DNA from 4 places in the Thermosipho japonicus genome. Region 2 is predicted to be linked to each of the others. Evidence: riboswitches for the same ligand, from Rfam matches in the RefSeq annotation. Region 2 holds a riboswitch; each other region holds the start of a gene.

Region 1 (7,727 bases), on a different contig from region 2:
AAGTGCATTCCAGTATATGCCTGATAAACATCTATCAAGTTTCTCTTTGAAATTAAATCATCAGGTAAATGCTCCTTGAAATTGTAAATATTATAAATATTTTCACTTATAATTCTTCTTACAGTATTTTGATTTAATCCTTCAGTTAACGGATAAACCGGAAAAATTTCTCTTTTACTCTCATTAAAAAGCTCAATCTCTGGATTGTGAATCTCCAAACTTCCATAAAATCCTTTTTTTACTGTACCAAATACATATAGTTTCTTTCTCAAAAGACCTTTTAATATTCCCTCCATAAAGTCCTGATTAAACCATTTTAAAAGAATTTGATACATCCCATCGGATAAAACAGCACTAACAATAGTTAAATTACCTTTTTTTATTTTTTCAACCCCAGTTAATTTTCCTGTTGTAACAACTTTATCATCTTCACGAAGCAAAGGAATAGGAATAATTCTTCTTCTATCTTCATAATCTCTTGGGAAAAAGTTTAAAAGTTGCTCAACATTATTCACATTAAGTTTTAAAAATTTTTGAGCTCTTTTTGGACCTATTCCTTTAACATACTTTATAGGTGTATCAAGTGTTTTTAAATCAGAAGACTTTTCAACTTTATAAACCAAATGCATCAACTTAAATCTTTTAACCATTCCTGGAATGTAACTCAATCTCTTTTGAATTCTTTTTTCTGGAAGATTTTTCATTTCAACAATGTATGTATAAAATTCCTGAAGCCTTTTGAAAACTTCAGGATCTTCTTTTAAAGGATCATCTATTTTTTCAAAATTATCCTCCACATATTCAATTAAAGCTTTGTGATCTTTTATATTTAATATTTCATCTAAAAAGTCTTCTATTAACAATGGAATATACATTCCTTCATCCTCTCACAAGTATTTCTTCAGAAACTATTTGTCCACTATCCATTTTAATAATTCTATGTGCCCGTTTTGCAACATTTATATCGTGAGTTACAATAACAAATGTTGTTCCAAGCTCTTTATTCATATTAATGATTAAATCAATTATCTCTTGACTATTCTTTGTATCCAGAGCCCCTGTTGGTTCATCTGCCCAAACAATCTTTGGATTATTTATTAATGCCCTTGCAATAGCCACTCTTTGTTGCTCACCACCAGACATTTCTGATGGATATGCATTCTTCCTATGAAATATATGTAATCTTTCAAGCCACTCAAGAGCTTTTTTTCTAATCTCGGTTGGAGTTCCGTTTTTTGAAATCAGCAATGGAATCTCAACATTTTCAACAGCTGTCAGAACTGGTATAAGATTAAAAAATTGGAAAATAAACCCCATGTTTTCAGATCTAAAAATTGTTTTTTCCTCTTCATTCATTCTGTCAAGTCTTTTTCCAAGAACTTCAACTTCGCCTGATGTTGGCTCATCAAGTCCTGAAAGACAATTTAAGAGAGTAGTTTTACCACAACCAGATGGTCCTAAAATAGCAAGAATTTCTCCTTCATTTATTTCAAGATTAACACCTTTTAAAGCTTCAAATTTTTCCTTTTTACCATACATTTTTGTTAAATTTTTTGCCCTTACTATCATTCTTTCATCTCCATGATATAATTTTCTTGTATATATTATAACATTAGGAGGGATATAGTGAAGGCAACAATTGTTTTAAATGGTAATATTGATGAAACATTAGTTTTAAACACAAACCATATAATAGCTGTTGATGGTGGAGCAAAGTTACTCAAAAAAAGAAATATATTGCCAGACATCGTAATAGGTGATCTTGACTCTATTGACAAAGAAACGATAGATTTTTTTAAAAAACAATCTGTGAAAATTATTGAATATCCCAGAGAAAAGGATGAAACAGATTGCGAACTTGCTATAAAATATGCTCTTGAAAACGGATTTAAAGAAATAGAAATAATAAATTTTCAAGGCGAAAGGATAGATATGATATTTGCACTCTATGGACTTTTAAAAAAATTTGATGCAAATATTTACTTAAATTCTGAAAAGTTAGAATCTGCAATTTTAAAAGAAAATAACAAGCTTGAAAAAGAAGTTAAAATAGGTGAAATATGGTCTTTTATTCCTTTGTGTAATGCAACTTTTATGATAGAAGGCTTTAAATACCCCTTCAATGGTAACATGAGTATAGAAAATCCAATAGGTGTAAGTAACGAAACAACGGATGAAAAAATAAAAATACATGTAGAAAAAGGAGAGGTGATTTATTTTAGATGGAAGAAAAAACCATTGTAATATTAGGAGTAACTGGCTCTATAGGAATGCAAACTCTTGAAGTAATTAAAAAACTCGATAACTTTAGAGTAAAAGGTATAGCTTTTGGAAAAAACATTACTGTTGCTGAAAAAATTATAAAAGACTTCAAAGTGGAATACTTTTACTCCCCTGTAAAATTTAATGTAAGCTCTATAAAAGATATGGTGGCAAAAATCCGCCCTGATGTTGTAGTTGCTGCAATACCTGGTTTTGATGGTGTTCTTGCAACAATTGATTCTATACCTTACACAAAAAGGCTTGCACTTGCTACAAAGGAAGCTTTAGTCTGTGCAGGTCCATTTGTAAAAAAAGCTTGCAAAGAAAATAACGTTGAATTAATACCAGTTGATAGCGAACATTCTGCAATTTTTCAGATTTTCGACGAAAATGTGGTAAAGATATTAATAACTGCATCTGGCGGTGCGGTAAGAGATAAAGAAAATATAGATGATTTATCAGTCGAAGATATATTAAATCACCCTGTTTGGAGTATGGGTAAAAAAATAACCGTAGATTCTTCAACAATGGTAAATAAAGCATTTGAAGTAATTGAAGCTTTCGAACTCTTTGAATTGGAAAATATTGAAGTAAAAATACATCCTACCGGAACAGTTCATGGAGCTGTATTTTTAAAAGATGGAACTGTAAAGATTCATTTTGGATTCCCAGATATGAAAATACCAATTTCTTATTCACTAAGTTATCCGAAGAGATTATACGAAAATAAAAATTGGCCAAATTTTGAAAATAAGAACTTTATATTTGAAGATGTAAATCCATCAAAATACCCGGCATTTTTCTACGGAAAAAGTATAATTAAGGATCTTGCAAAAAGAATAGCCTTCAATGCAGCTGATGAAATTGCTGTAGAAAAATTCCTAAATGGACAAATAAAATTTTCAAAAATAGCTGATATAGTTATAAACACATGCGAAAAAATAGATGGAAATATAAATGATTTTAAAGAAATCTTTGAAATAGACAAAATTGCAAGACAAATTGCAAAAGAACAATATTAGTGTTATAATCTATTTGCAGGCAACTTAATATTTTACCTTTCAAATAAGGGAAGCCGGTGAAAGTCCGGCACGGGGACGCCACCGTAACCGGGGACGAAATCCACAAAATGCCACTGGGATATTTCCTGGGAAGGCGTGGAGAGTAGGATGATCCGGAAGTCGGGATACCTTATTTGAAAGGAAAGCAATCCACCTTTGCGGTCCCTAAGGGTGGGCGTTTTTCTTTAAAATATTATATAGGAGGGATAAAGGATGAAAAGATGGGTTATTTTCTTAAGTGTCTTGTTAACTACATTTATATTTGCACTCTCTATTGTTGATGATGCTGGAAGATTGGTAAGCTTTGATAAAATACCTGAAAGAATAGTTTCTGCTGCTCCAAGCTCCACCAAATTTCTTGTAAAACTTGGTCTTGGAGAGAATATAGTTGGTGTTACAGATTGGGATTCTTTTAATGCTGAAAAAATTGGAAATATGGTGCCACTAAATATAGAAAAAATTATTTCATTAAATCCTGACATTGTAATTACTTTCGGTGGTTTTCAACTTCCAGAAGTGCAAAAGTTAGAAAAATTCGGTATTAAGGCACTTGTTTTAAATCCCACAACATTAAATGATGTTGCAAGAGATGTAATGCTTCTTGGAAATGTATTTGGTAAAGAACAAATAGCATCTGAATTGGCAAATAAAATAAAACAAACAATTTCAGAATATGGCGCAAAAAGCTCAAAAGTACCTCTTGAAAAAAGGCCAAGAGTCTTTTTCACTATAACAGTTCCAAATAATGAAACAAAAGACCTTTGGACTGCAGGAACTGGCTCTTATGTAAATGAATTAATTACATACGCAGGTGGAGTAAATATTTGTGCTCCTTATTCTGGTAATAATGGATGGTTCTCTGTAAATTGGGAATTTTTAACATACAATGATCCCGACATAATAATTGTTGCATCATACATTAGTCCAGATGAAACCATAAAACAAATAAAATCACATGAAATATTTAAAAATCTTAAAGCAGTTAAAAACGACAAAGTATTTGTTATTGATGGTAACGACATAAGCTCAATATCTCCAGATATAGTCAAATACCTTGAAATTTTTTATAATTTCTTTTACGGAGGAAAATAATGACTAAAATAAACATTTATAAGGCTGGAAGGATCATCCTTCCAGTCTTGTTCTTCTTAGTAATTCTTATAAACCTTTCTATAGGAACTGTGAAAATCCCAATTTCTCAAATTTTTAATCCTGAAAATGAGCAAATAAAATTCCTCATATGGAATGTCAGATTTCCAAGAATATTAATGAGCCTTATAGCTGGTTCAGGTCTTGCACTTGTTGGGAATATCTACCAAACTATTATGAAAAATCCACTTGTTGACCCATATCTAATTGGTACATCTTCAGGAGCTGGTTTTGGTGCTGTTTTAGCACTCTATGTTGCTGTGTCACTAAACAGAACTGTCAGTGTTAACGTATTTTCTTTTGCATTTTCATTACTTGCTTCACTATTAACAATTATTCTTGCAAAAAGAAAGAGAATAATTCCTATCACACACCTTATTCTTTCAGGTGTATTAATTAGTACTATATTTTCATCCGCAACAATCTTGCTAATAAATCTCTCACGTAAAACTTTAACTAGCGCATATGTTTGGCTTTTTGGAAGCCTTTCGGGTACGACAATGAATGATTTAATAATTCCAGCAATATCGGTAATTGTATTGTTTTCTATTGCATTAATAAAAAACAGAGAACTCGATGCAATTGCTTTAGGCGAAGAGGAAGCTAAAATTCTTGGTGTTGAAGTTGAAAAAATAAAGTGGTTTTTTTATTTAGCTGGTTCTTTTGTAATCTCTGTGATTGTCTCAAAAACTGGAATAATTGGCTTTGTGGGATTAATAATTCCTCATGCAGCAAGAATTCTCACGGGGTCAAAACATAAATATAGTCTCATTGGCAGTGTCCTACTTGGCGGAATTTTTCTCTCCTTCTCTGATACCATATCTAGAACTATAGCTTCTCCCATTGAAGTTCCAATAGGTGTTGTTACTTCGTTTATTGGTGCACCATTAATGTTCATCCTTCTTAAAAAACAAAAATAATAGTATAATATCTTTGAAGAGGTGAAAAAATGAAAATTCTTACAAAGGATTCTCTTGAAAAATTAGAGAAGATTAAGTTATTTGTTCTTGACATTGATGGTACTTTTTCCTTAAGTGGAAAACTGTTTCCTGGTTCAATTGAATTTGCAAATACCGTTTTCAAAGCAAACAAAAAATTTGTTTTCTTGACAAATAACTCAAACAAATCAATTGATGATTATCTATTAGAATTTAAAAATGCGGGACTTTCAATAAATGCCGAACAAATTTTTACTGCTGGAATTGAAACTGCAGAATATTTGCTAGAAAAATTTGGTCCTAAAAAGATATATCTTGTTGGAAACAAAGCAATAAAACAGGTATTTGAAAATATTGGTCATAAAGTAGTAGATAGTGAAGAACCTGATATTGTTGTTGTTACATTTGATACTACTTTAAACTATGAAAAACTTGCAAAGGCTTGTAGTTATGTTTCAAAAGGAAAATTATTTGTTTTAACAAACCCTGACCTAAATTGTCCCTCAAAAGATGGACCTATTCCTGATACAGGGGCAATTGCAAGTATAATCACTAAGGCCTCCGGGAAAGAACCCGATATAATATTTGGAAAACCAGATCCGTTAATCCTTGAAATGATAATGCAAAAAAATAATGTAAAAAAAGAAGAAACATGTGTAATTGGTGATAGGCTCTATACAGATATTCTTCTTGGCAAAAGAGCTGGTGTATTGACCATTTTAGTCTTAACAGGTGAAGCAAAAGAAAGTGATATAAAAAACATAAAACCTGATATAATTGCTCAAGAAATAGGTGAGATTTCAAAATATATTTAGGTGATAAATAATGATAAAGTACAATCTTAGAGGAAAAAGAATAGAAAAACTAGTTGAGCTTGCACAAAGTGGATTAAAAGAAGCACTAGAACTCATAATTGAAAAGTATTATCCAATGGTCATTAAAATTTCATCAAAATATTATGCGCCATGGGCTGAATTTGAAGATATAGTCCAAAATGGACTTATTGGGTTAATTAAGGCTGTATTTTATTTTGATAGCGAAAGAAGCTCTTTTAACTCATTTGCATGGAAAAGTATAGAAGGGGAGGTTCAAACATTTATTACTTATTTAAATAGAAAGAAAAATAAGATACTCTCAGATTCATCGAGTATAGATGTTTTTGATGAAGAAGAAGGCGGGGAACAAGCCGATTACTCACTCCAAGACAAATCAACAAATATCCCCAAAAAAATATTCATTGATATAATTAAGGAAATAATTGTCAAGCATTTAAAGGACGTGGAAATAGATATTTTTGAAATGTGGCTAGATGGTTATTCATATGCTGAAATTCAGGAGGAATTAAATGTAAACTTTAAAAAGGTGGACAATACAATACAAAAGGCAAAAAGGATTGGGAGAACAAAAATTGATAGGTTTATAATAGAACAAGTATTTAATAATTAATCTGGTGGAGGCGGCGGGAATCGAACCCGCGTCCGAAGACAAAATCCCCCAAGCTTCTCCGAGCGCAGTCCGTGTTTTAAACTTCGGATTTGGAACGCCCACGGACAGGCTTTCCAAACCCTAGCCTTTCTAAGATTTCGCGACTTTGGACGAAAGGCAAATCCAAAGTCGCTAGACCGGTTATGTCACGCCCTAGCCAGAGCCCCGGTCAAACCCTGGTAGGACGGCAGCTTTTTAAATTAAGCTGCTAATGCTAATTCTTCGTTGGCACTTATCTTTTTCCCGAGTTTTTTTTACGAGGAACCCGGAAACCTCGGCTCGCTTCTTGGGGGATTTCATCTCCGTCGAAACCAGTTCGCCCCCGTATATATTTGACTTGTTTTAAAAGACCAAAGTTCAAAAAAAGGTCCCGCATTCGGGACCTGGTGCCGAGGGCGGGACTTGAACCCGCACGAGCGTTGATGCCCACATGGCCCTCAACCATGCGTGTCTGCCAATTCCACCACCTCGGCTCGCGTAATTTATTATACCACAATTATAAATTTGGTCAAGTACTTTTTATTGAATTTATCTTTCTATTTATATTTGCCATCTCAAGTGCAACCATAGCAGCTTCAAAACCTTTATTGCCCATCTTTGCACCTGCACGATTAATAGCTTGTTCTAAAGTGTCTGCAGTAACAACACCAAATGAAATCGGAACTTTCCCTTCTAAATTTAATTGCATAACAGCTTTTGATATCTCATTTGAAATAACTTCAAAATGATATGTCTCACCTCTTATAATCGCGCCAAGTGCAATAAGAGCATCATAGTCTAAATCTACAAGTTTTTTTAATACAAATCCAATTTCCATACTTCCTGGTACCTT
Region 2 (7,727 bases):
GAACCATTTTTAGTCATCGAAAGAACTGCTATCTTCATATTCAGCCTTTCTAAACATATGCGAAAATGTTTTATCATATAACTTCGATCTTGTCTTAATATCTTCCAAGAAATGTCCCACATATATCAACGCTGTACTTTCAATATCACCGGCTTTTTCAACAATATCCTCAAGTGTCCCACTTACAATCTTTTCATCTTTCCAGCTTGCCTTGTATACAATTGAAATTGGTGTATTATTTGGATAATTCCTCTTTAAAATATCAACAATCTTCTTCAGGTATTTTATACTCAAAAATAACACCATTGTTGCATTATGCTTTGAAAGTTCTTCTAGATCTTCTGGAACAAATGTTCTTTTACCGTATCTTGTAATAATCACAGTTTGAGTAATATCAGGAATTGTAAGTTCCCTCTTTAAACTTGCAGCCCCTGCAAACATTGAACTTACTCCAGGTATGATCTTGTATGGAATACCCTCTTTTTCCAAAAACTCTATCTGCTCATTTATTGCTCCAAACAGTGATGGATCACCTGTATGAAGCCTCGCTATATTCTCATCTCTATACTGCTTTATAATGGATAATATTTCTTCCAAAGTCATTTTCGAACTATCAAACACTTTAGCACTTTTATCTGCAAAGTTTAATATCTCCGGATTTACAAGAGATCCTGCATAAATAACTACCTGACAACTTTTTAATGCATTATATCCCTTTAAAGTTAAAAGCTCTGGATCACCTGGGCCTGCTCCAATAAAATAAACCATTTATTCTACCCCTCGCTTTGCAAGAATTATTGAAAGATATCCAACACTTTCCGGAATATTTTCTAAATAGATCTTTTCATTATCAAATCCAAGATTTTCAAAAACATATATTTTAAAATCTTTATTTTTTAAAATATCTACTATTTTTAGAAAATTTCTACTAGGCTTTATAACCACCACATTGTCAAAAACATTGGTTACTTTTTCTATTAACTCTAAATTGGTCCCTGGTACAACTGCAACTCCTTCATCCTTTAATGCTATAGGCAAATTAATTTTTGATGCAGCAAATGAAAAAGAAGTAATCGTTGGAAATACCTTTACCTTTATTCCATAGCTTTTTACAAAATCCATTACATAGACAAAAGTGCTATAAAAAAGTGGATCTCCAATCGACACAAATGACACGTTCTTATTTTCTAAAAGTAGCTTTAAAATTTTTGAAAGATCTATTTTTATGTCTTTCCTCATTGGAAAATCAATAAACTCTATATCTTTTTGAACATATTTCTTAACCAGCTCTGCGGCAATTGAACCACTTTCCGTTCTTGGGCAAAATATATAATCAGAACTTTTAAGTGCCTCAACTGCTGCCAAAGTAATGTTTTTTTCTGGAAAAATTCCAACTCCAAATAGTATAAAGGTTCACCTCCAAACAGTAATTATAAATATCGGGTTTCTTGCTATAAACATTCTTTTTTTATGTGAACTTAATTTTATTACTCCAACCTGTATTATTTCTCTCTTTTGCTCTTTGTAAAAATTATCAATTGTATACAATGTTTCAAGTGTTATAGAAGTTGCCACAATTATTCCACCATTTAAAATTCTTCTTTTTACAGCTGTTAATATTTCAAGAGTCTTATCTTCACTTCCACCTATAAATACCTTTGTTGGAGAGGGTAGAACTTCAAGAGCCTGTGGGGCTTCTCCAAAAATCACATCAATATTTTTTGCATTTGCTCTCCTTATATTTTCGTTTATTGTCTTTACCCTCTCTAAGTTTTTCTCAATAGCAAAAACTTTCTTGCACCTGAAAGACGCTTCAATAGAAATTGCACCACTTCCAGCACCTATATCCCACAATATATCTTTTTTATTCAAATTAAGCTTTGAGTACACAATTGCTCTTATTTCAGATTTAGTAATAGGTGTATTTTCATGTAAAAAAAATTCATCTTCAAAATACATAAGATCTACTCTCCTAAAAGAAGAACAAGGTTTATTCCAAATTCATATTCATACTCTGCAAGTTCTCTCAAAGTAAATTTATAAATCTTTTCATCTTCATACGAAAGATTTTCCCCTACAAAAATTACATAATCTGTACAACTTGCTTTTCTCAAGTCTTTTGCTATCTTTTGCGGTGTGTTTACCTTATCAGTAAAAATGAATATCTTTTTGTAGTTTAATATTTCCTCTAACTTTTCCCTTCTTCCATGAAAACTCACAACCTTTGCATCATCAAGAGATACTTTTAACTTAGATGCCATGTATTGAACACAACTAATTCCAGGAATAATTTCAATCTCCTCTTTTTTAAAGTATTTTAGTAATGTATTTGCTATTCCATATAAAAGTGGATCACCAGAGGCAAGAACTACTATACTATCTCCCAATTTATCAATATTCTTCAAATCAAAATTCTTACCATACGGTATTTTTTTTGCCTTTGTATCAAATTGTCCAAGTAATCTTTTACCGCCCACCAATACTTTTGCCTCTTTAATTTTTTCAAGGGCATAAGAAGTTAAAAGTTTTGGATTGCCAGGTCCAACTCCAACTACTGTTATCATTTAATAAAATCACTCCAGGTCTTTGCAAGATGCCCTTTTTTTAGTGAAAATATCTCAACTTCTACCTCAAGACAACCTTTTACGTATTGAATACATTTTTCTTTGATCCTTAATGCAAGATTTTCAAAAAAATCTTTTCCAACTTTTCCTTCTATCAAATCAAGTATTTCTTCAGTTGTATTTGCATTCATAACTTTTTCGAGAATGCCTCTATCAATTCCATACAATGAAAGATAAGCAGTAAAAATTTCATTTCTTGCATCAGCAATGCGGCTATAAGTGTTAAAAATTCCGCCCGCTATCTTTATCATTTTTCCAATCTGTCCCACAAGATATACTCTTTTGATTTTATTTCTACATGCAGATTCAAGAGCAAACCCAACATAATTTCCCATAGTAACAAGCGGCATCTTAGAAGAAAGATTTGTAAAATTTTTTCCATAATTTCCAAATACAAGACAAATTTCATTACTTTCGCTGCTTGCCATTGAAATTTCAAGATCTATCGTTTTCTTATACGCCTCATCTGATAATGGTTCTACTATTCCAGTAGTACCAAGTATTGAAATACCTCCAATTATTCCAAGTTTTGGATTAAGCGTTCTTTTAGCAATGTACTTTCCTTCTGGTGCAAAAATTGTAATTTTTACATTTTTTCCCCAAGGTAAAACCTTTTTTACTTCACTTTCTATCATCTTTCTTGGAACAGGATTTATTGCATAATCTCCTACTTGCAGTGGAAGACCTTTCTTTGTAACTATCCCTATCCCCTCTCCCCCGGTTATTAAAAACTCTTTCGATTTTTCTGCTTTTGCATAGATTATCATGTTGTGGGTAACGTCTGGATCATCACCTGCATCTTTTCTTACCCCACAAATAACTTCGCCTTCTTTTCTTTCTATGTAAAAAATATCAAGTTCTATCTCTTTTCCAATTGGAAGATCTATTTTTACGCTCTTTAAAACTTCATCGTAAAAGAGCATGTAAGTTGCTGCTTTTGCTGCTGCAGTTGCGCAAGAACCAGTCGTGTAGCCATACCTTAATTCCTTTTTCATCCTACTCCTCCAACAGTCTAAAAAGCGCATTAACAATTGCAACTGCTACTGTACTTCCGCCCTTTCTACCTTTTGTAGTAATAGATGGTACATCAAGCAAATTTAAAACTTCTTTCGATTCTTGAGCTCCAACAAAACCTACAGGAACACCTATAACTAGTTTTGGAAAAAATGAGGAATTTTCAATATATGAGCAAAGAGTAAATAATGCAGTTGGTGCGTTTCCAATTACAAAAATATCATTATTTTTCTCCTCAATTGCCTTTCTCATTGCAACAATAGAGCGTGTACAATTGGAAATTTTTGCTTGATTTATTACATCCACATCATCTATGTAGCATTTTACTTTTACGTTATACTTTTCCAAGAATTTTTTACTGATCCCAGCCTTAATCATCTTTGTATCAACTACTATGTTGGCACCGTTTTTCACAGTTTCTTTAAAAACTGATATAGGATCATTTTTAAATCTTAAGAGTTCTTCAAATTCAAAATCGGCAGTTGCATGGATCACTCTTGTTACAATATCCAAGTAACCTTGTTTATGTTCTTTTTTCAAATTTTTTCTTATAATTAAAAAACTCTTTTTCTCTATTTCAAGTGGATCAGTATATTTCACCTTTTTCAATCCTTTCAAAAAGAATACCTGAAACCCTTTTATCGTATAATATAGGTTTCAATATCTTGAACTTTATTGGATATTTTTCTAAAATTTCTGGGATATCTTTTTTTATATGTATTCCTTCAAATAAGAAAAGCGGAAGAACAACTATTTCTTCTACCTTTTCTTTCAAAAATTCCTTTACAGCATTTTCAATACTTGGCTCGTTAAATTCCATAAAACCTAATTTACAATTTTTATACTTTTTCCGTAAGTCTTCAAAATATCTGTATGCAATCTCTTTTGTTTCTTGAACTCTACTACCATGAGCGACTAATAATATACCTTTCATTTTACATCCTCCAAACTCTGGTCAATTCCTTTTGAAACATTTGCCGAATCAAAAGTGGCCATTTCTCTTATCATTTTTACAGCTGCCTCTATAATAGGCATTGAAAGAACTGCTCCTGTTCCCTCACCAAGTCTCATATCAAGATCGAGAATAGGACGCAGATTTAAAGAATCCAATATAACTTTATGGCCTTTTACATAAGATTTGTGTCCACTAAATACGTAATTGATAACATCTTTGTCAAGATAGTAGGAAATTAAAAATGCTGAAGTGGTAGGAAAACCATCAATTACGACAGGAACTTTAGAATGTGCAGCTTCAAGGATAAACCCAGCCATTTCACCTATGCAGTATCCTCCGACCTTTGAAAGAACATCTATTGGGTCATCGGGATCAGGCCTGTTAACTTCAATCGCTCTTAATATTGCTTCTCTTTTTCTTTTAATTCCTTCACTATCAAGTGGTGTTCCAATATCAATAATATCGTCGATGTTGTATCCAAACGCAACAGCAATCGTAGAAGCAGTTGTAGTATTTCCTATTCCCATATCCCCCACAGCAAGAAGATCTGCTCCTTCTTTTATTGCGTCTTTCGCTATTTTTTTACCAAATTCAATGCACTTTTCCGCTTCATCTCTGCTCATTGCAGGGCCTTTCGTAAAATCTTTTGTACCATAACCTACCTTCATTTTTATCAAGGAAGGATTATCTTGAAAATCATAATCAACTCCTGCATCAACTACATAAACCTTTGCACCAACATGTCTTGAAAAGACATTTATTGCGGCTCCACCGTTTAAAAAATTGAAAACCATTTGATAAGTAACATCCTTTGGATATGCAGAAACTCCATTTTCAACGACACCGTGATCTGATGCAAATACATATACTCTCTTGTCACTAAACAATTCTGGAATTTCTTTGTTCTGAATAAGTGCCATCTTTAGTGCAATGTCTTCTAGATATCCAAGACTTCTAACCGGTTTAGTTAAATTATTTAGCCTATCAATAACCTTTTGTTTTAAATCCACAAAATCCCCCCTTTTGAATATATCTAAACAAAAATTTCCACAAAAAGCCCCTAGCTTTTGTGGAATTGCTACACCTTAGGCAGGTCTCCCGGCTTCCGGATCAACCTACTCTCCACGCCTTCCCAGGAAATACTCCCAGTGGCATTCTGTGGATTTCGTCCCCGGTTACGGTTGCTGGGCAGCCCCGGACTTCCACCGGCGTTCCCTTTTAAACTGCTTGGTACCCAAGGTGTTAACATCATATTCAATTTTCTGTATGCATTATACCACCAATTTTCACCTTTATCAACTTAGACTTTTAGTTATAAACTTTGATTATCTGCAAATCTTGATTTAAAAGCACAAATTTTGCAGGATATCCTTCTTTTATTCTTCCGCCATCTATACCTACGCTCTTTAGAGCGTTATAAGAAGATACTTTTGATAAATCCTTTAATGAGCAATTAGTAACTTTTTTAAATTTTCTCAACCCATCACTAAATTTTAAAGTACTACCAGCAAGCGTACCATTTTCAAGCCTTGCTATACCATCCTTGACTTTAACCAATAACCCACCAAGATCATATATTCCATCCTTTAAACCTGTTGCAGAAATACTATCTGTTACAAGAATTATCCTATCAGGTCCAAGCAATTTATATACAAACCTTAAAAAATCTGGAGAAAGATGTATTAAATCCGGAATAACCTCAACAAACACATCATAAAGTAATGCTCCTCCAACCACTCCTATTTCTCTATGGTGAAGTTGTGGCAAAGCGTTTGGAAAATGTGTTATTCTATTTACTCCAGAATCATACGCTTTTTTGAAAATATCAAATGTTGCATTTGAATGTCCTATTGATGCTGTTACTTTATTTTCTTTTAGTATTTTTAAAAGTTCAAAAGAACCTTTAATTTCCGGTGCAACTGTCATAATTTTTACTTTTTCAAGATCTACAATTTTTCCATTAAAATCAGTGATATACTCTTTATTTTGAGCCCCAGCCCTTTCCTTATTTATAAAAGGTCCTTCAAGATGCAAAAAAAATAGTGAAGAATGTTCAGCTGGAGAAAATTTTTTAACAATCTCTTCTAACATTTTAAAATCAGCAGAAACTGTTGTTGGAAAAAGATAAGTAACGCCTTCTTTTTCAACAAGATCTGCCCATTGCTTAAATTCTTCTTTTGTACTCTGCATACAATCTATTCCCATGTATCCGTGTGTATGTGTATCAGCAAATCCGGGCATTAAAAGGTATTTGGGTGTACAATCATATTTTCTTATACTCAATATTTTATCTTCAAACTCAATACTTCCTGTATACTCCCCATCAATAGGATCCACAATAAGAACATCATCTATTATCATTTTTTCACCTTCAGATTATCACACTCTTTGAAAGTTTTTCAGGTTTATCAGGGTTTAAACCTTCAACTATAGCCCTTTTAAATGAAAGTATTTGAGAAAATATCATTTTTAAAGGTGTTTCAAGTCCATTATCATATCCTATATCAATATCACCATTTCTACCTAGAAGTATTACTTTTGTATATTTTTCGAGATCTTTCTTTAGCATATACTCATTTTCTGTATCTTTTGAATTTATAACCACAAGAGAATGCTCAGAAATTCTTGAAACAGGTCCATGTCTATACTCAAGTGGCTCATGGAATTCTACAAATTGCCTTGCCATTTCTTGCATCTTTAATGCACCTTCTTTTGAAATACCATATTCCTCATCAAATCCCAAAAAGATAAAGTGATTATATTTTTTTAAGTCAAGATTTTCTATAAATTTCTCAGATTCCTCTAGTATTTTACTTGCTTTTTCAACAATACTATACCTTTTTACTAAAAAATGCAAAATTGCAACAAAAGAACCTGTCATAACTATGCTTTCTTCGTGTAAGAAGTCAAACACAAACGTTTCATCACAAACCTTTTCAAGAGTTGTTTCTTTTTCGCATGTTATACCAATTGTATAAACTCCCTTTTTCTTGAAGATCTCCGCTGCTTTTACAGTTTCAGTTGATTCTCCAGTACGAGAAATAAATATACCTACATCAACATCTGGAACATAGTTAAAAGTAATAACCTTTCCACCGGTTAAAACTTTGGATTTGACCCCAAATTTTTCAAGA
Region 3 (7,727 bases), on a different contig from region 2:
CCACTTCTGTAAACTTTAACAAGCCCTTCTTTCTCCACATAACCTTCAATCATTTGAACACCTGCTATGGAACCAACTTTTTTTATCTTAAATACCTTTTTAATTTCACCACGACCAGTTATTTCCTCAACTTCTTCCGGCTCTAACATACCTTCTAATGCTGCTTGTAATTCCTCTATTAGTTTATATACAATCGTGTATGTTTTAATCTGAATACCTTCAGCTTCAGCCATTTTTCTTGCTTGACTGTCTGCCTTAACCCTAAAACCAAGAATAATTGCATCTGATGCAGTAGCTAACATAACATCACTTACAGTAATTGAACCAACCCCAGAGTGAATAATATTTATACTAATTTCCTCACTCTGCAATTTATTTATAGCACCAGATAATGCCATTAGTGAACCTTGAGTATCTGCCTTTAAAACCAATCTCAATTCTTTTTTCTCAGATTGCTCCATCATTTTCAAAATTTCTTCCAATTTCATATGTCTTTTTCTTCTAAGTTCTTTCTGTTCAATTTCTCTCATCTTTTCAGAAATTTCTCTTGCTTTATCAAGTGAATCAACACTATATACTATTCCATGAGAATCTGGTAGTTCTTCAAAACCAACTATCATAACTGGAGTAGATGGTCCTGCTACTTTTATTCTCTTTCCCTGATCGTTAACAAGAGCTTTTACTTTTCCCATTACTTTTCCTGAGATTATATAATCACCAATCTTTAAAATACCATCTTTAATTATCACGTTTGCAACTGGTCCAAAACCTTTGTCAAGTTTTGATTCAATAGTTACAGCTCTAACAGGCCCATCAGGAATTCCCTTAATTTCTTGCATTTCAGCAACTAAAAGGATCATTTCAAGTAATGTATCAACATTCTGTCCTTTCTTTGCAGATATTGGAACAACTATTGTATCCCCACCCCATTCCTCTGGAATGAGGTTTAATTTGTTTACAAGTTCTTGCTTAGTTTTTTCAACATTTGCATTTGGTTTATCAATTTTATTAATTGCAACTATAATAGGAACATTTGCAGATTTTGCATGGTTATATGCCTCAATAGTCTGAGGCATTACACCATCATCAGCAGCAACAACTAAAACGACTATATCAGTTGCCTGTGCACCACGTGCTCTCATTTCCGTAAAAATTTCGTGTCCTGGTGTATCAATAAACGTAATTTTCTTGCCGTTAACTTCAACTTGATAAGCACCAATGCTCTGGGTAATCCCGCCTTCTTCTCTTTCAGCAACTCTTGTTTTTCTTATATAATCAAGCAACGTTGTTTTACCATGATCAACGTGCCCCATTACCGTAACTACTGGTGGTCTTTCTTTCAAATTTTCAGGATCTTTGTACTTTTCTTCAAAGTATTTTTCTATTCCACTTAGAGGATTTTCTATAACTTCTTCCTTTTCCTCAGTTTCAAATGAAATTCTCACATCATACATTTTGGCAATTTTTTTCGCAAGTTGCAGATTGAGCGACTGACCTGGTTTCAGGATTTCACCTTTCATAAAAAAGTCCTGTATAATCCTGTTTTGTGGTACTCCAATTTTTTCAGCAAATTTGTCCAATTTTAGATCTTCTTCAGTTATTTTTACTGAATTTTTCTTTTTGTTTGTTTGTAGCTTTTCTAAAGAACCTTCTTTGTTTTTAAAGTGTTTCCCATTAACTTCTTCATCAATTTCTTCATATTCTTCATACTCTTCAATAAGTTCCTCTTCTTCCTCATTAGTCCCATACATCTCGAGAAGAAGATTAACTGTTTCTTCATCGATATAACTCATATGACTTTTTATCTCTATTCCCAATTCATGTAACTCCTTCATTAACTCTCTTGTATCCATCTCTAGCTGCCTAGCAAGTTCATATACTCTTAATCGAGCCAATAGAATCACCTCCAAAAACATTTCTCTACTTCTGCTTCGTCTTTTTCATGAATTCATGCTCCTTTTCAATTTCAACTATCAAATCTGATAGTTTCCATTCTAAATTAGTTGGGGTCGTCGTTGCAAAAATCAGCTCCTTTTCTGGAAAATTATCTTTTAATAGCTTTATTAATTTAAATAATTCATCCTTTTGCTTAAAACCATGTATTATTAAAAAAGCTTTTTCTTTCATTAATTTCCTTCCTTTCTACAACTTTAAATCTTTTAAAGAATTTTGTGCTTTGACAATAGAACGAATAACTTTACTAATCGTATTAAATTCATTAGAAGTTTCACCCAAAATTTCTACAGCATTTGACAATAGTTCATATTCATTTTTCAAACTTTCACTCGTATTCTCATACAACTTTTTTGAACTTTCCAACACCTGAATATTATTTTTCATATAATTCAATGCTTCGCTTAACGAATTTTGAACAGCATTAAACAATCCTTCTATTTGCTTCAAAGAATTAATTGATTCATTCACAGAGTTTGAAATTTCAGAAATTATCTTTGAAATATTAGTCGACGCTTCTTGTGATTCTTCAGCCAACTTTTGAATTTCAGCAGCCACAACCGAAAAACCTTTTCCATATTCACCGGCTCTTGCAGCTTCAATCGATGCATTTAATGCTAACAAATTTGTTTGCTTTGCAATTCTTTGTATTGCTTTTATAAGTTCTTCAACTCTTGAAAATTTTTCAAAAGTTTCCGAAGTTTTACCTATTGTATCTTTAAATTTGGATGAAACGTTATCAACATCAGTTCCAAGATTTTTTAAATCATCATTAATTTTTTGATTAACCTCGGTTGCATAGTTCACATTTTCAACTATACTCTTACTTTCTTTCGAAAAATTATCAAGAAGATTAAAAATGTTATTATTCAACTCTTCAAATTTATTGGTAATTTTTTCAATATCAGATTTTAAATTCGTTATTCTTGAAACTAATACTTCATCTAACTGTGACATAAAAGATAACATTAAATTTTGTACATAAAAAGCTGATGATAAAGTATTTAATGTTTTTTTATCCATTTTCATACATATCATCTCCCGTAAAATTGTTCAATTATATCACTACCACACTTCAAAGTCTTAAACCAGTTTAAAAATTCTTTAATTACATTTCCCTTTAAAACGGCACCATGCTGTGGAGCAATCATATCTATTTCATATTCTGATACTCTATCAACCCAACGCTTACAAGCAGCATTTGAGGTCATATACCTTCTATGAAAACCTTCCATGGCATTTTCTAAACTTTTAAAGTCTCCTTCAAAAATTTGCACTCTTTGATTAAATGGTAGTAAAGAAACACCTATATCACCACTGAACAATATTTTAGATATTGGATCATAAACATTAAATTGTCCTGGAGCATGTAAAAAATGCGCAGGAACAAAATCAAGTGTGTAGCCAGAAAATCTAACTCCTTTTTCTCCACTATCCTTTAGCCCGACTATCCTCTTTTTATCAAAAACACCAAAATGAGGTAAAAATCTTATCCAAAGTTCTGAAATATAAATTTTTGCTCTACTTGCAATTGTAAGCCACATCGTTATTCCTGAAGAAACGTCTGGATCCTGGTGTGAATAAAATATTCCTTCAATATTTTCCGGTGCAATAATTTCAGAAACATTTGCAAGTACCCTTGGAAAAACATGAGCTCCCCCTGGATCTAATAAGAAACCCTTATTTTCATGTACAATTAGGTATTGATTAGTTGGAACCATATTTGCATCCTCTGTTTCTTCCCATCCAAGAAGGTAATATTTATGCTTACCATTATCATATAAACATATGCTTTTCATATTCTTTCCCTCCCTTTTTACTACTTTACTATTTATTATACCAGAAAAATAAACATTTTTCAGTTTTTTTGAATTATAAAAAATATTAACAACACAAACTTTTAAATTTATAAATATTTAAGGTTATTAACTTTATTTTTACTTGAAATCTATTACACAATGTTATAGAATAAGATGCTAAATGAATTGTTAATTTATAGACAAGGAGGTTGATCATGGAAAAATCACAGGAAAAATTAATACTTCTAACAGGATTATTTACTGCCGTCATTATCATCTCAAACATAATAGCAGGAAAACTAGTTAATATTGGCCCATTTGTTATCACTTTATCAGTTTTGATTTATCCACTTAGTTTTGGAATATCTAACATTATATTTGAAGTTTACGGTTCTAATATAGCTAAAAAGGTTATCAAAATAGGCTTTTTAGCTTCTCTTATCTTAGTTGCATATTCATATCTAGTAATATTTTATCCACCATCGAATATTTTTGATAAAAATGATGCATATATTACAGTCTTTAATTCAACGCCAAGAATAATTCTAGCAAGTTTTCTAGCCTATCTTTCTGCACAATATACAAATATTTGGGCATTTAATTTACCAAAAAGATTATTTAAATATGAAAATATTACATTTAGAAATGTTTTTTCAATGGTAATAACCCAATTTATTGATTCCATAGTATTCGTTGTAGTATCATTTTTTGGATTATATGATCTTAACGTATTGTTTAATATGATATTATCACAGTATATAGTAAAGCTGGCTTTATCAATTCTCAACAGTCCAATAATCAATATGAGTGTAAAAAAAATCAAAAACGAATTTGCTTTCGAAGAATAATACGCAATTAATTGGCTTTTTCTAAAATAATTAAAGATTACAAAAATTATAATTTTTGTTATAATTCTCTAGAAAAGTGAATATTATTTTGGAATAAAGGTGCCTATTTGGCTTAAAAGGGAAGCTGGTGAAAAACCAGCGCGGCCCCGCCACTGTAACCGAGGACGAAATCCACAACATGCCACTGGGAATATTCCTGGGAAGGCGTGGAGAGTAGGATGATTCGGAAGCCAGGAGACCTGCCTTTATTCCAAAACGTTTCTCAATCTCGAGGGAAGATTGAGAAAAAATTTTTTATTTAATACTTTGGAGGTGAGATAGTGAAAATTCATGAGTTTGTTGGCAAAAAACTTTTAAAAGAATCAGGAATTGAAACACCAAAAGGCTATGTAATTAAAAACTCAGATAGTCTACAAGTAAAATTTCTTCCAGCAGTTTTAAAAAGTCAAGTCCTTGTTGGAAGTAGAATGAAAGCAGGTGGAATATTATTTGCAAACACAAAAGATGAATTTTTCACCAATGCATCAAATTTATTAGAAAAAGAAATTCGTGGTGAAAAACCTTATGCAATTCTCGTTGAAGAAAAAATAAATATTAAACATGAATATTATATTTCTTTATATATTGACAGAATAGAAAAAGATATAAAAATTCTTTTCTCAGAAAATGGTGGTATAGAAATTGAGAACAATAAAAATAATATTTTAAATCTAAGCATAAATGATTATAAAAAGCTGCCCGATAAATTTCACGATATTGTTATTAAGCTACATAAATTATTTACTGAAAAAGACTTGATTCTTCTTGAAATTAATCCTTTTGCAGAAGATGAAAATGGCAAGTTAATCGCGCTTGATTGTGTAATGCATCTTGATGACAATGCATTATTTAGACAAAAATGGGCTCGAGAATTTGTAAATGATTCATATCCATTTCATTTCGTAAAATTAGATGGTGATATTGGCATTATCGGTTGTGGGGCTGGAATAGTTATGGCAACAATGGATGCAGTAAATCTATATGGTGGAAAACCTGCCAACTTTTTGGATCTTGGTGGTGGCGCAAATTCAAATGTGACTTTAGAAGCGTTGAGATTACTAAAGTCACTAAATGTAAAAAAAATCATAATGAATATATTTGGTGGTATTACAAAATGCGACGAAATAGCAAAAGCAATCGTAAAATTCAAAAACGAAAATAAAAATCTTCCTATATTTGTAAGAATTACCGGAACTAATGAAGAAGAAGCCAAACAAATATTAGACGAAAATAACATAGCTTATTTTGATGATATGTACGAAATGATTAAATTTGCAATAAGGGGGGAGTATCAATGATTAATGGAAATGAAAAAGTCTGTGTTCAAGGTATTACTGGAAAATATGGTAAATTTCACACAAAAAAAATGATTGAATATGGAACAAATATAGTTTGTGGAGTTTCAAAAAACAATAAAGTAACAAATATTGAAAATATTCCTGTTTTAGATAACATGTTCGAAGCCGTTAAAAAATATAAATGTGATACTAGCATTGTTTTTGTTCCGGCCCCTTATGCTAAAAGTGCTATATTTGAAGCCATTGATTCAGGAATTAAAAAAATTATCACAATAACTGAACACATTCCAATTCACGATATGATCGAAATACATAAAAAAGCAAAAGAGAAAAATATAACATTTGTAGGTCCAAATTGTCCAGGAATTATTCTTCCAGGAATAAGTAAAATTGGAATAATGCCATCATCTGCTTTCAAACCTGGGGATATAGCAATTATTTCAAAAAGTGGTACTTTAATGTACGAAGTATCCAATTACCTTTCAAAAAAGTCCACTGGCATTAAAATTGCAATTGGATTAGGCGGTGATCCAATAATTGGAACTTCAATAGATGAAGCTTTAGAATTTGTTACGCATTTAAATCCAAGAAAAATCGTTATCATCAGTGAAATAGGCGGTAATGATGAAATAATAGGTATAGAAAAATTTCTAAAAAAAGGTTATAATGCTAATATACAAGTATTTTTTGCTGGAAGAACTGCTCCAAAAGGTAAAAGAATGGGACATGCAGGAGCTATTATTGAAGGCTATGAAGGTTCAATAGAATATAAAGAAAACAAATTAAATAATATAGGGATTTTTGTTGCTAAATATATCGAAGAATTATTGGAGGGGTAAAATGAACAATCCATTTTTTCTATTATTCATTTCAATTTTAAGTGGGTTATTGCTCGGAAAAATTCATTTTAAAAACTTTAAACTAGGTGCTTCAGGTACACTTTTTGCTGGTCTTTTCTTCGGCTGGCTATTTCCATTGTTTACAAACTCTCAAAAAGAATTAATTAATATTCAAAATACTTTAAACACGTTTTTTAATTTCTCACTTATTTTGTTCGTCTCTTCCATAGGTTTAATTGCTTCGAGTGATATTAAAAAAATTCTCAAAACTCACGGCTTTAAATTTATAATTTTAGGTTTTTTAATAACTTTTTCAGGATTTATTTCAACATTACTTTTTACCTACTTTACCAATTTAAACAACCTTAATCTGTTAGGAATTTTTTCTGGGAGTATGACAAGCTCACCTGGTCTAGCTAGTGCTCTTGAAAGCGTAAAAGAAGGCTCTGCCGATATCATTTATGGCTATACAGTTGGTTATATACCTGGTGTTTTAGCAGTAATATTTTCAATCTATTTTATCCCGATAATTTTTAAAATTAATATATATGAAGAAAAAGAATCATATAAAATTGAAAGTATCGATAATTCTAAAAATTACAATTTTAATTTTATTAGCTATTCAATAGTTATAATTTTAGGTATATTAATTGGAAATTTAAATTTTAACCTTAAATTTGCATCGCTTAAACTTGGAAACACTGGAGGAATATTATTAAGTTCTTTATTTTTGGGCTCACTTGGAAAAATAGGCAATCTAAGTTTTGAATTTAATAAAAATATACTTAAGGTCTTCCAAAACCTAGGACTTGTAATATTTTTATCATCAATTGGTCTAAGGAGCGGTTATAAGGTAATTTCAAATTTCAACAGAGAAAGTTTATATCTTATGGTGATTTCATTTGTCTGCGCCATCTTTTCAATTTTAGTTGGTTATATAATAGGAAAATA
Region 4 (7,727 bases), on a different contig from region 2:
TTCATATGCAACATTTAAAAGTTCTTCTTTGGATGAATACATGTATTTTTTGTTTTTAATCTTTTCTACTGGTTTTCCTTTTACAATAAGCTGGGAGCCAGTGATATCAGGTTTTAAAAGTATGGGATTCATAACATAGCTTGGCCTTTTGTTGCAGGCAATTGCCTGTATATATTGTGCAATTGCCATCTCTCCACCGTCATCGCTTACTATGCTGTTTAGAGAAATATTTTGAGCTTTAAACGGTACTACGTCTACTCCTTTTTTTGCAAAATATCTGCAAAGAGCTGTTGCAATGATAGTTTTACCAACATTTGAGGCCGTTCCTTGTATCATTAACACCATCTATACCACCTCAAGTATAAGTAAAATAAGTCCATGAACGAAAAGGCAAGTCCCACCAAGAACATCTCCTGTCACACCACCAATTTTGTTAGTAGCAATCTTGGATATTAAATAAGCAGTTATTAAAGTTACAGCCAATGAAATGATATATTGTTTAAAGAATATAATAAGGAAAAATGTAAAGATTGTTGAAAGTAATAAATTCTTTTTTTCAAAAGGAAAAAATAATGCGCCAAGTCCTTCTTTTTTGGCAGGCTTTGAAAATGCCATTAAAAGGACCATAGAATATCTTCCGAATGTTGAAGATATAAAGAAATGAAATGGTTTTGCATTTAGATAAAGATTCCAGAAAACGACTACAAACAGTGTTCCAAAAAAAACGGCAAATGGACCAACGTCTCCTTTGCTCATAATTTCTAGTCTTTTTTCCTTATTGGATTGATTTAAAAATCCATCAAGTGTGTCTAAAAATCCATCGAAATGGAAAAGATCGAAAAAGTAAAAAGCTAATACAAGGAAAAAGACTTTAAGCGCTAAGTTATTTGATAAAGCTCCAAGATAATATATGCTACCAACTATGTAACCTACGAGTGGAAAAAAGCTTGGAAGTTTTTTAACCCTTCTATCAAAATCATTTACTTTAATATTTAATGGTAGTCTTGAGATAAAGGAAAGTGAAAGAAGAAAATTTTTTATCATAAATTTTCCCTCCAGAGTTTGTAGGAGTCTAAAAAGTCGTTTAGATCGAAGACTTCAAAACATATATATTTAAGATTTGGCATTAATTTCATGTATTCTTTTGAAAGTAAAAGGGTCTCTTTGTCAAGTTTTAGGTGATCTTGATCTCCTTTTACTCCCATTAAATGAAATTCTACGGTATTTTCGAAAAATTCTTTTGTTACTTTCATGCCTAAAATGTGATGACCTATATCAAATACCGTTCTATTGTGTATTAAAATGTCCTTTTTTAGATTTTCTACGGAAATTTTGTCTGATTTTTTCAATAAAGGTTCTATACAATCTATTGGGTGGGCAACATAATTTAATATTGGTAAGTTACTTTCTTCAAAAAAATTAAATGCATCTTCAACGTTGTTTATACAGTCCGTTGGAAGGTGTACGGTATATTTTAGCCCATATTTTTTTGAGATTTTATAAAGTTCTGGAAGTTCATTTTTTAGCATATGCCTTGTTTCCTTGTCAAATGAAAAAACAAGAAGTTCTACAAAATCGACTATTTCTGCAACTAGTTTAACATTTTCAAGATATCCACCTGGAATAAGCCATGAAGTGGTTCCTATTTTCATTTTATTTTCACCCCTATTCCCGATACCATTAAATAAACATTATCTGAAATTGATGCAACTTTTTTATTGAGTAATCCCAAGCTGTCTACATATTTTCTTGAAAGACTGTTTTCAGGTATTATTCCCCATCCTACTTCGTTTGTGACGATGATTAAGTTGTAATTGACTCTTTGCAGTGAATCAATGAGTTTTTTTGTATAGTATTCTATATCTTTTTCATAGTAAAATAGGTTTCCAAGATAGGTTGTGAGACAGTCAAGTATTGCAACTTCATATTTTTGATTTAGACTTTCAATGATTTTGTAGATCTCTACAGGTTCTTCAAAGGTGTCAAAACCTATTCTTTCTTGTTTATGTTTTTCTATTCTTTTTTTCATCTCTTCATCAAAAGCAACACCAGTTGCAATGAATGCCTTTTTTTTAAAGTTTTCAGATAATTTTAAAGCAAAACTACTTTTTCCAGATTTTACACCACCAGTTATAAGGGTTATCATGATATCACCTTTTCATTTTTAAAGTTAAAATATTTTATAGCGGCTTCTATTAAATAAACAGATAAAGCTGCGCCAGTTCCTTCTCCAAGTCTCATATCAAGATCTAAAATAGGTCTTACACCTAGGCTATCTAAAATGACTTTGTGCCCTTTAACTTTTGATAAATGTCCGAAAAAGGCGTAATCTAAAACTCTTTCATTTATCTTGTATGCTAGATAAAATCCAGCGGTTGTTGGAAATCCATCTATAACCACAGGAACTTTGTTTTGAAAAGCGCCTAAAATAAAACCTGCCATTTGGCCTATGCAATATCCGCCAACCTTTGAGAGGACATCAATTGGATCATTTGGGTTTGGTCTATTTATTTTCAAAGCTTTTTTTACAATATTTCTTTTCTTTATTACGGAAGAAGGAGGTATAGGTGTTCCAATATCAGTTATTTTATCCACATCAAAACCAAATGCGGCAAATATTGCGGTTGCTGTTGTTGTATTACCAATACCTTTGTCACCTATTACAAGTAAATCAGCCCCTTGTTTTATGGCTTTTTTTGCAACTTTCATTCCATAGTCAATACATGTAATTGCTTCTTCTCTTGTCATTGAAGGTCCCTTTGAAAAGTCTTTTGTACCATGTCCTACTTTCATTTTTATCAATGAAGGATTATCTTCAAAATCATAATCTACACCACTATCCACCACAAAAAATTTAAGACCCATATGCCTTGCAAAGACGTTTATGCCTGCGCCACCTTTAAAATAATTGAGAACCATTTGATAGGTGACATTTTTAGGATATGCGGAAACTCCGTTTTGTACTACTCCATGATCTGCTGCAAATACATAAACTCTTTTGTCCTTGAACATTGGCAATGGAGTTTGCTTTTTAATTTTAAAAAGTTTATTAGCAATTTCTTCAAGGTACCCCGCCTCTTTCATTTTAATTCCCCCTTGAGTATGTTTGAAACTATTTTTGAAAATTTATCGAAATTATCTATATAATATAGATTAGTCTGTACTTTTAAATCTGAACTGCCAAACCCTTTAGGACCTGTAAAAAATTGAGACATGTAGAGTGAAATCTTTTCCTCGCATTTTGTATTTGAAGAAACCATTATAACTGATTTTACGCTTGATTTATCGAGAAGATAGTCAATATGCCAGTGTAACTTTTTAGATTTTGACAGGTGTCTAGATACTCTTTTTTCGAGGTTGTTCATAGCAGAGCCCACATATACGTAAGTACCTTTTTTTAGATTCCATTTTTTAATTTCAATATCCATTGGTAATTCGATTAATAGTAAGTAGCATCCTTTCATATTTTCACCTTAATAAAAACAAAAATTTCCCCGAAATGCCCTAGCATTCGGGAAGTAACTTTCATCATAGGCAGGTCTCCCGGCTCCCGGATCAACCTACTCTCCACGCCTTCCCAGGAAATGCTCCCAGTGGCATTCTGTGGATTTCGTCCCCGGTTACGGTTGCTGGGCAGCCCCGGCCTTTCACCGGTGTTCCCTTAGCCTATGATGGTTTTCTATATTATATACTATAAAAGGCCGGATTACCCGGCCTTTTGGTCGGGGTGACTGGACTTGAACCAGCGACCTCTTGCGCCCCATGCAAGCGCGCTAGCCAACTGCGCTACACCCCGATACATTAAAATTATATTCTATCTTTTTTTTTATGTCAAACAATGTAAAATTGTTGAATCTTGTAAAATATGCTTTTTTGATTTGTTCTTTGCTAAAAAGCATTAATTTTTGAAGAATCTTGAAATTAAAAATTATTGTATAAATCTGGAATCTTTATGTCGGATTTTTAGTTTTTTTTATGTTAAAATTAAACGTAGGAGGCGTTTTAGATGTTTAGATTTTATCTAAAATATTTTTTAATTGCTTTTTTAATTTTTTTATTATTTCCTATGTTTTTTTATTATTTTTCGCATCCAAAAGGAGTGAAGATAGAAAAAGCAGAGAATGGAATAAAGCTTCCTATTTCAATGGTTTTAGATTCCAGGAAAACTATTAATCTGGAATTTAAAATTCCAAGCGGGTATAGATATATATATTTTCCATATGTTGAATGTTCATATATTAAAGTACATTCTTCAGGAAAATTGATAGGGAAATATGGATTTAATGACAGGAATGCTCATTCTTGGTTTATTCCGATGTTGTTTGAGATTCCAGAGAATATAAAAACTTTGGAAGTTGAAATCAGTGGAGTTTATTCAATTGGACTTGATGGTTTTTATTTGATAGATAGCAAAGAAAGGATAAAATACTTCTGTTTAAAATTTCTATCTGATAATTTAATAAATATATCTATAGGACTAGTTTTAACACTTGGGATATTGCTTTTAATGCTTTCAAAAAATACGACACTTTCAAGAAAAAATGCATATATATATTTTGGACTTTCAAGTATTTTTGCCTCTATATGGGTTTTTGATCTTGTATCATTTGAAGCTTTTTGGTTTCCTATGAGGAAATTATTTATATCATTTGCATATTTTTCGCTTTTATTAATAATTGTTGGATTTGAAACTTATAACTTTTCAAAAGTTGGTAAAGTGGGAAAGATTGTAGCATTTTTGAATTTTACAGCGGGATTCTTACCTTTACTAACACTTTCTGAATACCAATTGAAAGTTGTTTCGACATACATATCTCCTCTTTTAATGATTGATGCATTGTATATAGTATATATAACTTTTAGGGCATATATACCTCTTGATATGCTTTTTTCTTCATTTTTTGCGATAGCTGTATTTCATGATGCTTTAGTTATGATTTTGAAAGTTCCAACAAGATTTTTTTCGCCGTATGGAATAATTGCAATTTATTTAAGTTTTGCGTCAAATATTCTTTTTGAATACAAAGAAAAATCTACGGAGGTAAATATATTATATGCACAAAGTATTATAGATAAATTAACTGGGGCGTATAACAGAGGAGTTTTAAATAGTAATTTTTTGAAGAAAGGCGATGTGCTAGTTTTTGTTGATCTAAATAAATTTAAGCAAATCAATGACACGCTGGGGCATGATGTCGGTGATAAGGTATTGCAAAAACTTTCAAGTATAATTAAGTCGAATATTAACTCTTCAGATCTTCTCATTAGGATGGGAGGCGATGAATTTTTAATTGTTTTGAAAAGTAAAGATGAGAATATAGCAGAAGATTTGATTAAAAAAATTTTTGAAGAATTTAAAAATTCTTTTGAATTTTCACCAACATTTTCATGGGGTATTTCAAAGATTGAAGATGATAATATAGACAATGCTATTAGGGATGCAGATGATTTAATGTATAAGATGAAAAGAAAAAAATAATTATATAGTAATGCTTTTTTGGTATATATTCCAAAGATGCAGAGCAGGATCGTAGCTTTGTACAAAAAGATTTACTTTATTTTCTTTTAAAACTTTTTTTGTTTTGTTATTGTATGTAATAATAATCTTTCTTTTTTCATCGTATATAATGAATTTTTCATTTTTGAGTCTTTCAAGAAAGTATAAGAATAAAAGATCTATTATATTAGAATTAGAGAAAAATGAAGATATAAATACTCCATTGTATTCTAAAAAGTAAAGCTTTCTTTTAATTTTTTCAAATTCATTCAATACATCTTTAGAAATTTTTCTAAGTGTTTTTTCTAAAAAGATATTTTTGGTAATAACATATTTTATAATTAGCGATTCAATATTTCTGATTTCAGAAAGAAATGGTAAAAAAACGGAATTGTCATGTATAAATTTTTTAGTAAATTCTATTTCAGAAAGATCGATAAGAATTGAATTTTTCCTTTCTTTTTTTAAGACAAAATCTGGTATTATGTTGTTTTTATAGCAAAATTGAATTAGTTTAAGCAGTCCATTAAAGGTTCCATCATATGATACCACCATTTACAAGTCCCACCCATTTTGAGAAAATTCAAATAAAGGCATATAAGTCTTTGAATCTTTAAAGTTTTTTCCTTTAATAGTGATGAAGTTTTTTGCTTTTTTTAGAGAAATTCCTGCTTTTTTTAGAGTTTCAAAGTTAAGTATTCCATGTTTTCTTAGCATGATTATTTTTTGAGCAGATTTAAGGCCAATCCCGGGGATCCTTATTAATTCATCAAATGTTGCTTTGAATATATCTATTGGAAAGAATTCTGGATGTTTGAGAGCCCACAAAGATTTTGGATCGATATTTAAATCCAGATTTTCACAGTTATCAAAAATTTCTTCTATAGAGTAATTGTAGAATCTTATGAGAAAATCTGTTTGATACAATCTGTGCTCTCTTAAGGAATTTTCACTCCTTTGTGGAAGCCTTTTATCTTTGTTTATGGCTATATATCCAGAATAATACACCCTTTTAAGTTTATATATTTTATAGAGTTTACTTGAAAACTCTATAATTTTTTTATCTGATTCGTTAGTTGCCCCAACTATTATCTGTGTTGTTTGTCCCAAAGGAGAATAAGGCTTTACATGTGAATATTTCTTTTTTTCTTCAATGTATTGAAGATATTTGATTGCGGAAGTTTGTAGTGGTTTTTGTATTGCTTCTGGCTTTTTTTCAGGTGCAAGATTAAAAAATGCATCTTTTTTTAAAAATTCTACATTTATACTTACCCTGTCTGCGTACATCCCAGCCTTTTCAACTAACATTTCATCTGCTCCTGGAACTATTTTTAAGTGAATGTAGCCAGGAAATTTTTCTTCTTCTCTTAGCTTTTTTGCAACGTTTACCAATTGCTCCATAGTATAGTTTGGATCCTTTATTATAGCCGAACTTAAAAAAAGACCTTCTATGTAATTTCTTTTGTAAAAATCCACAGTTAGTTTCACAACTTCATCCACTGTAAAACTTGCACGTTTTATATTATTTGATTTTCTGTTTATACAGTATGCACAATCGTATATACATGCATTTGAAAATAATATTTTTAAGATAGGAACATACCTACCGCTTGCCACGCTGTAATACACAAAATCTTTTTTTCTCTCTCCAAAAGAGCATGAAACATCGTATTTTGCAGCAGCAGAAAGAATACTTAGTTTTTCCTCAAGTGTCATACCAACCCCTCCAAGTATACGTTTGTATATATTATATCATGAAAAAATACATTTTTCAAAATTTTGAGATATAAAAGTTGTGTTGAAGTTGAGTTTTAAACAAATTTTATTTATTTTTAAAAGGCTAAAGATACTGGGAAGCTTGGCTACACAAGGATATGTATTATAAATATAGAAAAGTACTGAACTGATTTTTTGTGTGATAAGGAAAGGTTTGGTAGTATGAAACCTATCGAACTAAGAACCGAAGGAGACAATTATCTCGGCTTGAATTCGCTTGATATTCTTTATTTGTTTTTTCAGATTTTTCTTTATATCCTCAAGTGTTTTCATTTTTTTACCTTCATGTCAGTTACTCTTTTAAAGTTTTGAACTCACAAAAACGATTTTCTGACTTCTAAAAAAGTAACGACAGGTTCTTTTCCAATACTTTTTCTACTTATATTATATTTATTAATTTTTGGATGATTTTACTTTGGAAATAGCATTCAGAGATTTTCACAACTTCTCCTGA

What was found. Region 2 has a riboswitch for cobalamin ahead of cobT (nicotinate-nucleotide--dimethylbenzimidazole phosphoribosyltransferase). Riboswitches for the same ligand answer to the same signal wherever they lie in the genome.
Region 1: linked by a shared signal. The riboswitch ahead of HNP65_RS08785 (ABC transporter substrate-binding protein) and the one ahead of cobT (nicotinate-nucleotide--dimethylbenzimidazole phosphoribosyltransferase) in region 2 are both predicted to bind cobalamin.
Region 3: linked by a shared signal. The riboswitch ahead of HNP65_RS09975 (ATP-grasp domain-containing protein) and the one ahead of cobT (nicotinate-nucleotide--dimethylbenzimidazole phosphoribosyltransferase) in region 2 are both predicted to bind cobalamin.
Region 4: linked by a shared signal. The riboswitch ahead of HNP65_RS09125 (GIY-YIG nuclease family protein) and the one ahead of cobT (nicotinate-nucleotide--dimethylbenzimidazole phosphoribosyltransferase) in region 2 are both predicted to bind cobalamin.

What each region holds. Positions count from the first base shown of each region.
Region 1 is NZ_JACHEX010000005.1:155,103-162,829, forward strand. It holds gene recG (ATP-dependent DNA helicase RecG) at 1-875, opposite strand, end outside; gene HNP65_RS08770 (ABC transporter ATP-binding protein) at 880-1,569, opposite strand; gene HNP65_RS08775 (thiamine diphosphokinase) at 1,627-2,244, shown strand; gene HNP65_RS08780 (1-deoxy-D-xylulose-5-phosphate reductoisomerase) at 2,223-3,284, shown strand; cobalamin riboswitch at 3,290-3,474, shown strand; gene HNP65_RS08785 (ABC transporter substrate-binding protein) at 3,537-4,415, shown strand; gene HNP65_RS08790 (FecCD family ABC transporter permease) at 4,415-5,392, shown strand; gene HNP65_RS08795 (HAD-IIA family hydrolase) at 5,422-6,225, shown strand; gene HNP65_RS08800 (sigma-70 family RNA polymerase sigma factor) at 6,236-6,856, shown strand; RNA gene ssrA (transfer-messenger RNA) at 6,859-7,219, opposite strand; tRNA gene HNP65_RS08810 (tRNA-Leu) at 7,280-7,368, opposite strand; gene ribH (6,7-dimethyl-8-ribityllumazine synthase) at 7,404-7,727, opposite strand, start outside.
Region 2 is NZ_JACHEX010000007.1:12,608-20,334, reverse strand. It holds gene cbiG (cobalt-precorrin 5A hydrolase) at 1-38, opposite strand, end outside; gene cobM (precorrin-4 C(11)-methyltransferase) at 10-768, opposite strand; gene HNP65_RS09290 (SAM-dependent methyltransferase) at 769-1,407, opposite strand; gene cbiT (precorrin-6Y C5,15-methyltransferase (decarboxylating) subunit CbiT) at 1,414-1,959, opposite strand; gene cbiE (precorrin-6y C5,15-methyltransferase (decarboxylating) subunit CbiE) at 1,965-2,564, opposite strand; gene cbiD (cobalt-precorrin-5B (C(1))-methyltransferase CbiD) at 2,561-3,619, opposite strand; gene HNP65_RS09270 (precorrin-8X methylmutase) at 3,621-4,238, opposite strand; gene HNP65_RS09265 (sirohydrochlorin chelatase) at 4,225-4,572, opposite strand; gene cobT (nicotinate-nucleotide--dimethylbenzimidazole phosphoribosyltransferase) at 4,569-5,603, opposite strand; cobalamin riboswitch at 5,665-5,846, opposite strand; gene nagA (N-acetylglucosamine-6-phosphate deacetylase) at 5,902-6,954, opposite strand; gene HNP65_RS09250 (SIS domain-containing protein) at 6,965-7,727, opposite strand, start outside.
Region 3 is NZ_JACHEX010000005.1:64,515-72,241, forward strand. It holds gene infB (translation initiation factor IF-2) at 1-1,895, opposite strand, end outside; gene HNP65_RS08340 (DUF3783 domain-containing protein) at 1,921-2,127, opposite strand; gene HNP65_RS08345 (methyl-accepting chemotaxis protein) at 2,143-2,982, opposite strand; gene HNP65_RS08350 (oxygen-binding di-iron domain-containing protein) at 2,988-3,752, opposite strand; gene HNP65_RS08355 (queuosine precursor transporter) at 3,968-4,600, shown strand; cobalamin riboswitch at 4,681-4,861, shown strand; gene HNP65_RS09975 (ATP-grasp domain-containing protein) at 4,921-5,937, shown strand; gene HNP65_RS08365 (succinate--CoA ligase subunit alpha) at 5,934-6,776, shown strand; gene HNP65_RS08370 (aspartate-alanine antiporter-like transporter) at 6,778-7,727, shown strand, end outside.
Region 4 is NZ_JACHEX010000006.1:35,150-42,876, forward strand. It holds gene HNP65_RS09100 (cobyric acid synthase) at 1-345, opposite strand, end outside; gene HNP65_RS09105 (adenosylcobinamide-GDP ribazoletransferase) at 346-1,044, opposite strand; gene cbiR (cobamide remodeling phosphodiesterase CbiR) at 1,041-1,652, opposite strand; gene cobU (bifunctional adenosylcobinamide kinase/adenosylcobinamide-phosphate guanylyltransferase) at 1,649-2,146, opposite strand; gene cobT (nicotinate-nucleotide--dimethylbenzimidazole phosphoribosyltransferase) at 2,143-3,084, opposite strand; gene HNP65_RS09125 (GIY-YIG nuclease family protein) at 3,081-3,464, opposite strand; cobalamin riboswitch at 3,517-3,685, opposite strand; tRNA gene HNP65_RS09130 (tRNA-Pro) at 3,720-3,796, opposite strand; gene HNP65_RS09135 (GGDEF domain-containing protein) at 4,007-5,479, shown strand; gene HNP65_RS09140 (DUF4130 domain-containing protein) at 5,480-6,052, opposite strand; gene HNP65_RS09145 (putative DNA modification/repair radical SAM protein) at 6,053-7,213, opposite strand; gene HNP65_RS09930 (hypothetical protein) at 7,653-7,727, opposite strand, start outside.